2 regions of the Nonomuraea fuscirosea genome follow, and region 2 is predicted to be linked to the other one. Evidence: riboswitches for the same ligand, from Rfam matches in the RefSeq annotation. Region 2 holds a riboswitch; the other holds the start of a gene.
The links. A riboswitch is a leader RNA that binds a small molecule or an ion and turns the genes downstream of it on or off. The one in region 2 is predicted to bind thiamine pyrophosphate.
Positions count from the first base shown of each region.

Region 1: it holds a riboswitch for thiamine pyrophosphate, as region 2 does, so the genes downstream of both, OIE67_RS28600 (FAD-dependent oxidoreductase) here and thiC (phosphomethylpyrimidine synthase ThiC) in region 2, are expected to answer to the same signal.

Region 1 covers NZ_CP109074.1:6,272,867-6,278,525, reverse strand. Annotated here, with positions in the region: gene pknB (Stk1 family PASTA domain-containing Ser/Thr kinase) at 1-920, opposite strand, end outside; gene OIE67_RS28610 (thiazole synthase) at 1,112-1,867, opposite strand; gene thiS (sulfur carrier protein ThiS) at 1,860-2,060, opposite strand; gene OIE67_RS28600 (FAD-dependent oxidoreductase) at 2,057-3,448, opposite strand; TPP riboswitch at 3,438-3,555, opposite strand; gene OIE67_RS28595 (NAD(P)/FAD-dependent oxidoreductase) at 3,614-4,777, shown strand; gene OIE67_RS28590 (Rv2175c family DNA-binding protein) at 4,808-5,182, shown strand; gene thiE (thiamine phosphate synthase) at 5,160-5,659, shown strand, end outside.
Region 2 covers NZ_CP109074.1:8,515,800-8,521,458, reverse strand. Annotated here, with positions in the region: gene OIE67_RS38715 (AIM24 family protein) at 1-260, shown strand, start outside; gene OIE67_RS38710 (ArsR/SmtB family transcription factor) at 321-620, shown strand; gene OIE67_RS38705 (YbaK/prolyl-tRNA synthetase associated domain-containing protein) at 610-1,104, shown strand; gene OIE67_RS38700 (cellulose binding domain-containing protein) at 1,112-2,131, opposite strand; gene OIE67_RS38695 (universal stress protein) at 2,240-3,073, opposite strand; gene OIE67_RS38690 (hypothetical protein) at 3,086-3,436, opposite strand; TPP riboswitch at 3,526-3,638, shown strand; gene thiC (phosphomethylpyrimidine synthase ThiC) at 3,631-5,175, shown strand; gene OIE67_RS38680 (hypothetical protein) at 5,323-5,659, shown strand, end outside.

The DNA of each region.
Region 1 (5,659 bases), 2.2 Mb from region 2:
GCCGGATGGGCGTAGACCGTCGTCGGGTTCACGCCCGGCGCCATCGGGCCCGAGCCCGGCGGGGTCGTCGTGCGCGGCAGCATCCGGTGCGCGTCCACCGCGGCGACCAGCATGGCCGTCGCGTCGGCCGGCCGGTCCTGCGGCTCGCGGGCGGTCGCGTGCGCCACCAGCGTGTCGACCAGCGGCGGCACCTCGGGCGTCACCGAGGACGGCGCGGGCACGGTGTCGTGCACGTGCCGGTAGGCCACCGACATCGGCGTCTCGCCGTCGTACGGCTGCTGCCCCGTGACCAGCTCGAACAGCATGATGCCCGCCGCGTAGACGTCGCTGCGCACGTCGGCGGCGCCCGTGGTGACCTGCTCGGGCGCCATGTAGCCGATCGTGCCGATCATCACGCCGGTACGGGTCTGGTTGGTCGCCTCGATCGCCCTGGCCAGGCCGAAGTCGACGACCTTGACCCGGCCGTCGTCGGTCATGAGGACGTTCTCCGGCTTGACGTCGCGGTGCACCAGCCCGGCCTGGTGGGCGGCGCCGAGCGCGGCCAGCACCGGGATCAGCAGCTCCAGCGCCTCGCGGGCGGGCAGCCTGCCGCGCTCGCGCAGGATGTCGCGCAGCGTGCGGCCGGGGACGTATTCCATCGACAGGTAGACGACGTCGTTGTCGGTGCCCTGGTCGAAGACGTGCACCACATTGGGATGGGAGAGGCTGGCGACCGACTTCGCCTCGCCGATGAACCTTCTGACGAACGCCGGGTCCTCGGCGAGCGAGCGGTGCATGACCTTCAGCGCCACCGTCCGGTCGAGCCGGATGTCCAGCGCGAGGTAGACGGTCGCCATACCGCCCCGGGCGATTCGGCTCTCGATGCGGTAGCGCCCATCGAGGAGCCGTCCGACCAGGGGGTCCGCAGTCGTCGTATCCACCCCGCTGAGTTTACGGGCGTTTTGCCACTGGCAGGGCCCCACCGCCCGAAACCGATGCGGAGACGTTTCTCGTCGCGGGGCCCCGCTCTCGTCGCGAGGCCCCGCCGAACCCGGCCGGGCGGGTTCGGCGGCGTCGGCTCATGGGTTACGGGACGTCGGCTGGCGGGGTTACGGGGACGTCGGCTCGTGGCCTACGGAGTCGTCGGGGAGGAGGCCTCGGCGTAGCGGCGGCGGGGGATGCGCCCCGCCTGGCGGGCCAGCCGCCCGGCCGCGACCGCGCCCTTCATGGCCGCCGCCATGAGGTCGGGCCGCTGCGCCCTGGTGACGGCCGTGGCCAGGAGCACCGCGTCGCAGCCCAGCTCCATCGCCAGCGCGGCGTCGCTGGCCGTGCCGATGCCCGCGTCGAGGATCACCGGGACGGAGGCGGCCTCCACGATCAGCTCGATGCTGTGCGGGTTGCGGATGCCCAGCCCCGAGCCGATCGGCGCGCCCAGAGGCATCACGGCCGCGCACCCGGCCTGCTCGAGCCGCCGGGCCAGGGCCGGATCGTCCCCGATGTACGGCAGCACCACGAACCCGTCGGCCACCAGCCGCTCGGCCGCGTCGAACGTCTCGATCGGGTCGGGCAGCAGGGTCCGCTCGTCGGCGATGACCTCCAGCTTGACCCAGTCCGTGCCCAGCGCCTCCCTGGCCAGCCGGGCCGTCAGCACGGCCTCGCCCGCGGTGAAGCAGCCCGCCGTGTTGGGCAGCACCTTGATGTCGCGCCGGCGCAGCACGTCGAGCACGGAGCCGCGCGAGCCCGGGTCGAGCCGCCGCATCGCCACCGTGGTCAGCTCGGTGCCCGACGCGGCGAGCGCCTGGTCCAGCACCTCCAGCGAGGGCGCGCCGCCGGTTCCCATGATGAGCCGGGAGGAGAACTTCTCCCCGGCGATGATCAGATCATCCACCTTGCACCGCCGTCAGGATCTCCACGCGGTCACTGTCGCCGAGCGCCGTCGTCTCCCAGGCGCTGCGGGTGACCACCTCGTCGTTCAGGGCCACGGCCACGCCGGTGGTGGCCGAGGTCAATGTCTGTACGGCCTGCGCCACGGTGGTGCCGTCGGCCACCTCGTGCGCGGCCCCGTTGATGGTAACGATCATGAAATTCCCTGAAATCTCTCCGGCGAGCACAGCGCCGCCAGCTCGCCCTCCTCGCCCAGCAGGATGGCCGTCGTGAGCGGGGCGAGCAGCACTCCACCCCGGTGGTGCCCGGTCGCGAACGTCAGCCCCGGCGTCCCGCTGGGGCCGATGACCGGCAGGTTGTCCGGCGTGCCCGGCCGCAGCCCCGCCACCACGTCGGCGACCTCCAGCTCCGTGATGCCGGGAACCAGCTCCCTGGCGTCGCGCAGCAGCTCGTACAGCCCGCCGGCGGTGACCCTGGTGTCGAAGCCCATCTCCTCCTGGGTGGCGCCGACCACCAGCTCGCCGTCGCCCCGGGGGACCAGGTAGACCGATGAGCCGTGCACGGTGCCGCGTACGCACCGGCTCAGCAGCGGCTGCGGCGACCGCAGCCGCATGATCTGACCCTTGACCGGCCGCACCGGCACCTCGGCCAGCTCGCCGCTCCACGCCCCGGCGGTCAGGATCACCCGCTCGGCCCTGATGTCCGCGCTGGTCTCCGCCCGGGTCTCCGCTCCGGTCGCCGCCCTGCTGCCCGTCCTGGCGCCGGCCGTGGTGCACGCTCCGGTCTCCGTCCTGGCGCCCGGTCTGACCTCACCGTGCCCGCCGCCGTGCCCGCCGCCGTTCCCGGTCCAGCCGTTCCCGGTCCCGCCATTTCCGGTCCCGTACGGCTCCGGCGGCGCGAGGCGTACCCCGGTGACCCGGTCGCCTTCACGCAGCAGCTCGGTGACGCGGGCCCGCACCACCTCGGCGCCGCGCCGCTCCAGCGCGGTCAGCAGCGCCGCCGTCACCCGGCGCGGATCCACCCAGGCGTCGCCGGGCGCGAGCAGCCCGCCACGCACGGACGGGGCCAGCATGGGCTCCAGGCGGCGGCATTCGCGCCCGGTGAGCCGCTCGACCGGCAGCCCGAGTTTGTCCATGAACGCCGCCAGCTCGTCCAGCGCCGCCAGGTCGTCGGCCCCGAACGCGACGTCAAGGGTCCCCTCGGAGCGCAGATCCAGCGCGAGCGGATCGCCGCCCGCCGCGCCGTCACCGGCGAGCCCGATACCGGCGCCCGACCCCGGGCTCGCGCGCCCGGCACCGGCGCCCGGCCCGGCATCGCGATCTTCACCTGGTTTCGAGCCGGCGAGCCCGGCGTCCTCGGTGAGTTCGGCGGCGAAGGCGGGCCAGCGGCGCAGCGACGCCACTCCGAGCCGCAGCAGCGGCGCCTCGGTGTAGGTCACCTCGCTGACCGGGGCCAGCATCCCCGCCGCGGCATAGGAGGCGCCCCGCCCGGGCGCCGGATCGACCACGGTGACCTGCCGCCCCGCGCGGGCCAGCCGCCACGCCACGGAGAGGCCGACGACCCCGCCGCCCACGATCACATCCACCTGCGCTCCCTTCGCCGGCATGATCCGGATCAGGTGTCTTGCGGTCGAAGGCCCGTAGCAGCCTTCCTCTCAGCCCGGTGAACGGCCGGACTCCCGCGCGTCTTACGTGCACAGCCTACGGCCTCGGTGCGGCGGCCGCGCACCGCCCCCGTTATGGTCATGAACGTGAACCATGTCGTGGTGGTGGGAGCGGGCCTGGCCGGGCTGCGTACGGTCGAGGCCCTGCGAGGGCGCGGATTCGGCGGCCGGATCACGCTGATGGGCGAGGAGCGTCATCGGCCCTACGACCGCCCGCCCCTGTCGAAGGCCGTGCTGAAGGGCGACGCCGACACGAGCTTCGTCGACACCGACCTCGAGGCCCTGGAGGTCGACTTCTGGCCGGGCGTCAGCGCGAAGTCGCTGCGGGCCGGCGTCGTGGAGACCACCGAGGGCGAGATCGGCTACGACGGCCTGGTCATCGCCACCGGCGCCGAGCCGATCAGGCTGCCGGGCGACGGCCTCCAGCACGTGCTGCGCACCCTCGACGACGCTCACGAGCTGCGTGCCGTGCTCGTCCCCGGCGCCCGCGTCGCGATCATCGGCGCCGGCTGGATCGGCGCCGAGGTGGCCACCGCGGCCCGCCGCGCCGGATGCGAGGTGACGGTCATCGAGAGCGCGCCGGCCCCGCTGACCACCGCCGTCGGCGCCGAGATCGGCGCGCGCACCGTGCCCTGGTACGACGGCATCGACCTGCGCCTCGGCGCCATGGTGGACGCCGTCGACGAGGGCGGCGTGCGGCTGGTGGGCGGCGAGTTCGTCGAGGCCCACGTGGTCGTCACCGGCATCGGCGTGCGCCCCGCCGTCGGGTGGCTGGCCGACGCCGACATCGACCTGCACAACGGCGTCGTCACCGACGAGCACCTGCGCGCCTCGCTGCCGGGCACCGTCGCCGTGGGCGACTGCGCCGCCTGGTGGTCGCGCCGCTGGGGCACCAGGCTCAGGGTGGAACACTGGGACACCGCGCTCAACGCCCCCGACGTCGCCGCCGCGACGCTGCTGGGGGAGGAGGCGGTCTACGACCCGGTGCCCTACTTCTGGTCCGAGCAGTTCGGCCACATGATCCAGTACGCCGGCCATCATCCGGCGGGCGAACGGCTCGTCTACCGGGGCGAGCCCGAGGGCAAATGGTCGGCCGTCTGGCTCACCGCGGACGACACCCTGGCCGCCGTGCTGGCCGTGGACCGGCCGCGCGACCTCGTACAGGGGCGGCGGATCATCGACGCCGGCCACCGCCTGGACACGGAGCGCCTGGTAGATCCACAAGTCTCTCTACGGGATTGTGTTGTTTGAGCAAGCACGCCATGTGGTAGTTGTGGTTTCGTGACGCTTTCTGTTGCACAGATCGACCGGGAGACCGACCAGCTCGTAGACGAGTGGCTCACGCTCCCCGAAGTGGCTACGCGCCTTGACCTTTCGATCGGGCGGGCCAAGCAACTCCTGAAGGACCACAAGCTCCTCGGCGTACGCCGGGGCGGCGGCGGGCCACAGGTGCCCGCGGTGTTCCTCGACGGAAAGGACGTGATGAAGGGCCTGCCAGGCACCCTGACCGTGTTGCAGGATGCCGGCTACGACGACGTCGAGTCGCTGCGCTGGCTCTTCACCCCCGACGAGTCGCTGCCAGGATCGCCCATCGAGGCGATCAGGGCCGGCCGTCATACCGAGGTCAAGCGGCGTGCCCAAGCCCTCGGTTTCTGACGCGCGCCTCTATCTCTGCACAGACGGCCGCCGCGACCGCGGCGATCTGGCGGAGTTCCTCGACACGGTGCTGGCCGGCGGCGTGGACATCATCCAGCTGCGGGAGAAGAACCTGGAGGCGCGCGAAGAACTCGCGCTCCTCGAGGTCTTCCGCGACGCCTGCGACCGGCACGGCAAACTGCTGGCCGTCAACGACCGGGCGGACGTCGCGTACGCCGCCCGGCCCGACGTGCTCCACCTGGGGCAGGACGACCTTCCTGTGACGGTCGCGCGAGAGATACTCGGCGACGACATCGTCATCGGACGGTCCACCCACTCCGCCGCCGAGGCTTCCGCCGCGGCCGTGGAGGAGGGCGTCGACTACTTCTGCTGCGGCCCCGTCTGGCCCACGCCGACCAAGCCCGGCCGTCCCGCTCCCGGCCCGCCGCTGCTGCGGCACGCGGCGTCGCTGGGCACCTCGCGGCCGTGGTTCGGGAT
Region 2 (5,659 bases):
TTACCGGGACCGGGTGGGTGGCGGTGACGACGCATGGGACGCCCGTATTGCTCGACGTGGCGCGGATGCCGACGTTCGCCGACGGGCAGTCGGCCGTGTGCTGGAGCACCGGGCTGGAGGTCGGGATCAACCGGACGATGAAGGTGGGGGCCTTGATCGGGCGGGGGAGCGGGGAGGCCATGCAGTTGGCGTTCAGGGGGCAGGGGTTCGTGTTGGTGCAGGCCAGTGAAGGGGCTCCTGTGCCGGCTCCGTCCGCTTGAGCGCCAGGCCCGCCGAGCCGGTTGGACAGCTAATTAGCTAATTGCCATAATGGCTTAGTGATGGACGTCGACCTGATCAAGGCGCTGGCCAACGACAAGAGGCTGCTGATCCTGGAGTGGTTGCGCGATCCCGTGCGTCACTTCCCGCCGCAGCGCGACGGCGATCTCGTACGGGACGGCGTCTGTTCGCTGTTCATCGCCGAGAAGCTGGGCGTGAGCCAGCCGACCTGCGGCGAGCACCTCAAGGTGCTGGCCAAGGCGGGGCTGGTTCGCGGCACCAAGATCAGGCAGTGGGTGTTCTACCAGCGCGACGAGGAGCGGATCGCCGCGGCGAAGGAGTTGTTGAGCGGTGAATGGTGAGCCGAACGGCGCCTACGAGCGCCTGATCGCCGACATGGACGCCGGCGGGGCGCGCTACCGGGTGATCGAGCACGCGCCCGAGGGCCGGACCGAGCTGGTCAGCGCCCTGCGCGGGCACGATGTGGCGCAGGCCGCCAAGTGCCTGATCGTGATGGTCAAGGTGGGCAAGAAGCAGACGCGCCACGTGCTGGCCGTCGTTCCCGGTGACGCCCGGCTCGATCTGCAGGCCGTCAAGGCGCTGCACGACGGCACGTACGTCTCCTTCGCCGGCAAGGAGAAGGCTGAGGAGCTGGCGGGGAGCGTGAGCGGGACGGTGCTGCCGTTCAGCTACGACCCGAGGCTCGAACTGGTCGCCGATCCGTCGCTGCTGGACCATCCCGAGTTGTACTTCAACGCGGGGCGGCTCGATCGTTCCGTGGCGTTGGCGACCGATGATTATGTGCGGCTGGCGGCCCCGTGGATGGCTAACATCACCGCCACGTAGTTCGGGGTCAGGCTGTGCAGCTGGGCACGGGGGCGGTGTTGGTGCCGGTCCAGGAGGCGAGGAAGCCGAACGCCGTCGACGCCCCCGGCGCGAGCTGCCCGTTCCACCCCGCGTTCCGTACCGTCACCGAGGACCCGTTCGCGCTCAGCGTCCCGCCCCACAGCTGCGTGATCCGCTGACCGTCGGCGAACGTCCACGCCACCGTCCAGGCGCTGACCGGCGCGGTGCCGGTGTTCCTGACGGTGACCTCGGCCTGGAAGCCGCCCTGCCACTGGCCGGTGCCCTGGTACGTGGCAGCGCACCCTCCAGAGGGCGGCGGCGAGACAGAGGTGCCCAGGGCCTCCACCAGAGCGGGGTACCACTTGTCGGACATCTTCTGGTCGCCCGCCGCGTTCGGATGCACCCCGTCGTACGTGTCGCTGCCGGTGCTGAAGCCCGTCCACTGGTCCACCACCGTGATCGGCGACTGCGGGGTGGTCGTGGCGGCGGCCCAGGCGGGGATGGCGTTGTTGAAGGTCACGGCGCGCTGGGCGCAGTCGGCGCAGCTGGAGGGGTTCATGGGGATGATCTTGGCGACGAGGATCTTCATGGCCGGGTTGCTCGCCCGCATCTGGTTCACCATCGTGGTGAACGCGCCGAGGATCGTCGCGGGGGCGATGTTGCTCCACACGTCGTTGGTGCCGAAGTGCATGAGCACCACGTCCGGCCGGGTGGCGGCGAGCCAGCCGGTCAGCAAGCCCTGGTTCGCCACATTGGTGGCCAGGTAGCCGCCGTGCCCCTCGTTGTCGCCGTCGTGCGCCACCCCGCAGCCCTGGGGCGGCAGGGTGCCGACGAAGTCCACGTTCGTGTGGCCGGTGCTCTGGAGGCGGTTCCACAGCAGGGCGCGCCAGCAGCCGGGGGAGCCGGTGATCGAGTCGCCCAGAGGCATGATCCTGATGGGGGCGGCGCTCGCCGTGGCCGTGGTGGCGAACAACACCGCCGCGGCCAGCGTCACCATCGCGGCCAGCACGGAGCCGATCCTGCGCATCGTCCGCTCTCCCGTCGTCAGCCTGCGCAGATCGTAGGACCGCGGGCCGCGCGCCGGGAAGGACGACGATCAGGACAGAAGCCTGACCTGGGGGTACGGATGTAAGTTTCAGCCGCGGACCACCGCGATGGGGCTGGGCGTGTGGTGCAGGAGGGCCTGGCTGATCGAGCCGAGCAACATCCCCGCGAGCTGCCCATGACCACGCGACCCCACCACCAGCAGGTCGGCGCCGGCGGCCGCCTCGCGGAGCACCTCGACCGGATGGCCGTGGACGACCTCCTCCACCACCTCGACGCCGGGATGCCGCTCCCGGTGCTCGGTCAGCGATTCCTTGAGCCGGTGCAGCGTGTCCTGCTCGCTGCCGCGGTCGGCCGGTGGGAAGCCGCCGGCCTGCGGCCAGGCCCACGCCTGGACGGCACGCAGCCTGGCCCCGCGCAGCTCGGCCTCGGTGAAGGCGAACTCCAGGGCCCGCCCGGCGCTGGGCGAGCCGTCGGTGCCGGCGACGATCTCGCCCCGGGTGAGCGAGGGGCGTTCGTGGACGAGGACGACGTTCGTCCGCGTGTGCGCCGCGACGCCGTACGCGACGGATCCGACGAGCAGGCCGCGCACGCCGCCGATGCCGCTGCTGCCCACGACCAGCAGCTCGGCCTCCTCGGAGGCCTTGATCAACGCGGTACGGGGATCGCCCGGCAGCAGCACGGCCTCCACCGGGACCTGCGGTGACTCCCGCAGGGCCCGGTCGCGGGCCGCCGCGAGCACGGTGTCGGCGCCCTCGCGCATCCACCGGGCGACCTCGGCGTAACGTACGGTGTCCTCCTCGCACACCCACTTGGGCACGGCGTGCGCCACGGTCAGCGGCGATCCGCGCAGCGCGGCCTCGGCGGCGGCCCAGCCGGCGGCCTCCAGGCCGGCGCGTGAGCCGTCCACCCCCACGATGATCACTGGTTCAGCTCCTCAGGACAGCGCGTAGCACTCGACCTCGGCGCGGCGGAACGAGATCCCCTTCGCTTGGGAGTCACGGACGCAGGCGCGCTCGGACTTGCTGAGCCGCAGCGTGCCGCAGACGGTCACGCCGGAGTAGGTGCGGCAGTCGAGTCGCCTGTCGGTGGTGCCGACGCGGTACATCTCCCTGACCGCGGCCCGGCACTTGGCCTTGCCCGTGTCGGCGTAGCGGCACTGGGCGATGAGAGTGTCGTACTGTTCCTGGCCGACTTCGTGCTGGTCCATGCCGTCTCCGGCGGCTGCGGTGGCGCCGGACGCGGCCATCACGACGAGTAGTCCTGCGACAGCAGCGAATCTCTTCATGTTCCCCCTGATGGGGACCGTACCGCTCAGGGCGATCGTCAAACCTCTGCGCCAGGTTTCGGGTGGGGGCGGGCGTGGGTACGATCATCGCCGTCCAACGCGGGAGCCCGGTGTGGACCGGGCTGAGAGGACGGCTGACAGCCGCCGACCGCCAGAACCTGCTCCGGGTAATGCCGGCGAAGGGAGTTTGCGCGATGAGCAGCGCGCGCTTTTCCAAGATCTACTCCGGTGACCTCCGTGTGCCGATGCGGCAGGTCCGGCTCTCCGACGGCTCGGCGGTGACGTTGTACGACACCTCGGGCCCCTACACCGACCCGTCCTTCGAGCCCGACCCGCGGCGTGGGCTGCCGCGCCTGCGCGAGTCGTGGATCGAGGCGCGGCGTGCGGCAGGTGAGCCGGTCACGCAGGTCGGCTGCGCCCGGCGCGGGCTGGTGACCAGGGAGATGGAGTTCGTGGCCGTGCGTGAGGGGGTGAGCGCCGAGTTCGTCCGGCAGGAGGTCGCGGCGGGCCGGGCCATCATCCCGGCGAACGTCAACCATCCCGAGTCCGAGCCGATGATCATCGGCCGGGCGTTCCTGGTCAAGATCAACGCGAATATCGGCAACTCCGCCGTCACCTCCTCCATCGAGGAGGAGGTGGAGAAGATGACCTGGGCCACCCGGTGGGGCGCCGACACGATCATGGATCTGTCGACCGGTGACGACATCCACGAGACCCGCGAGTGGATCCTGCGCAATTCGCCGGTTCCGGTCGGCACCGTGCCGATCTACCAGGCGCTGGAGAAGGTCAAGGGCCGGCCGGAGCTGCTGTCGTGGGAGGTCTACCGCGACACGCTGATCGAGCAGTGCGAGCAGGGCGTCGACTACGTGACCGTGCACGCGGGCGTGCGGCTGTCGTACGTGCCGCTCACCGCCACACGCAAGACGGGGATCGTCTCGCGCGGCGGCTCGATCATGGCGGCCTGGTGCCTCGCGCACCACCGCGAGAGCTTCCTGTACGAGAACTTCGCCGAGATGTGCGAGATCCTGGCCGGCTACGACGTGTCGTTCTCGCTCGGTGACGGGTTGCGGCCGGGATCGATCGCCGACGCCAACGACGAGGCCCAGTTTGCCGAACTGCGCACGCTGGGGGAGCTGACCGGCATCGCGCGCGAGCACGACGTCCAGGTGATGATCGAGGGGCCTGGTCACGTGCCCATGCACAAGATCAAGGAGAACGTCGACCTGCAGCGCGAGCTCTGCGACGACGCGCCCTTCTACACTCTGGGCCCGCTGGTGACCGACGTCGCCCCCGGCTACGACCACATCACCTCGGGCATCGGGGCCGCCATGATCGGCTGGTTCGGCACCGCCATGCTCTGCTACGTCACCCCCAAGGAGCACCTCGGCCTGCCCGACAAGGACGACGTCAAGACCGGCGTGATCACGTACAAGATCGCCGCTCATGCCGCCGACCTGGCCAAGGGGCATCCGCGGGCGCAGGAGTGGGACGACGCGCTGTCCGACGCGCGCTTCGAGTTCCGCTGGGAGGACCAGTTCGACCTCTCGCTCGACCCCGACACCGCCCGCGCCTTCCACGACGAGACGCTGCCGGCGGCGCCGGCCAAGACCGCGCACTTCTGCTCGATGTGCGGGCCCAAGTTCTGCTCGATGCGGATAAGTCATGACATCAGGCAGGCGGGTTTCGAGGAGAAGGCAGCCGAGTTCAGGAGGCTCGGCGGCAACCTCTACGTGGAGTGATGATTTGTCCAATGTCCGAAAACCCGGGCCGGCCTGAGGCCTGGACAAAGATCGGCTGAGGGTCCGCTCTTCTGGTGGCAACGTGGCAGTTGTGCCCGGCGCGACATGCGGCCGGGGTTCCCATGACCACCAGAAGAGGGGATTCTCATGTCCTTCAGTGCTCGTATGGCCGGTCTGCGCAACCGTGCGGCGGTCGTCGCCGCGGCCTCCGTCGTCGCCGCCGGTCTGGGAGCGGGGCTCGGCGCCGCTCCGGCCGCGGCGGACGTCCATCGGGGGGTGGCCGGGTGTTTCGCCTGGTCCTGGGGCGACGGGAACACCTCGGTGACCGTCTACTGGCACAACCGGTGCAAGACCCGGCACAAGCTCACCATCAAGTACAGCCTCAGCTGGACGACCAAGACCTACACCGCGAAGGTCGGCGGCGACGGCAAGGGACACAAGAGGTTCCAGACCGCCTCGATCGTGTCCATCAAGGACTCGGGCC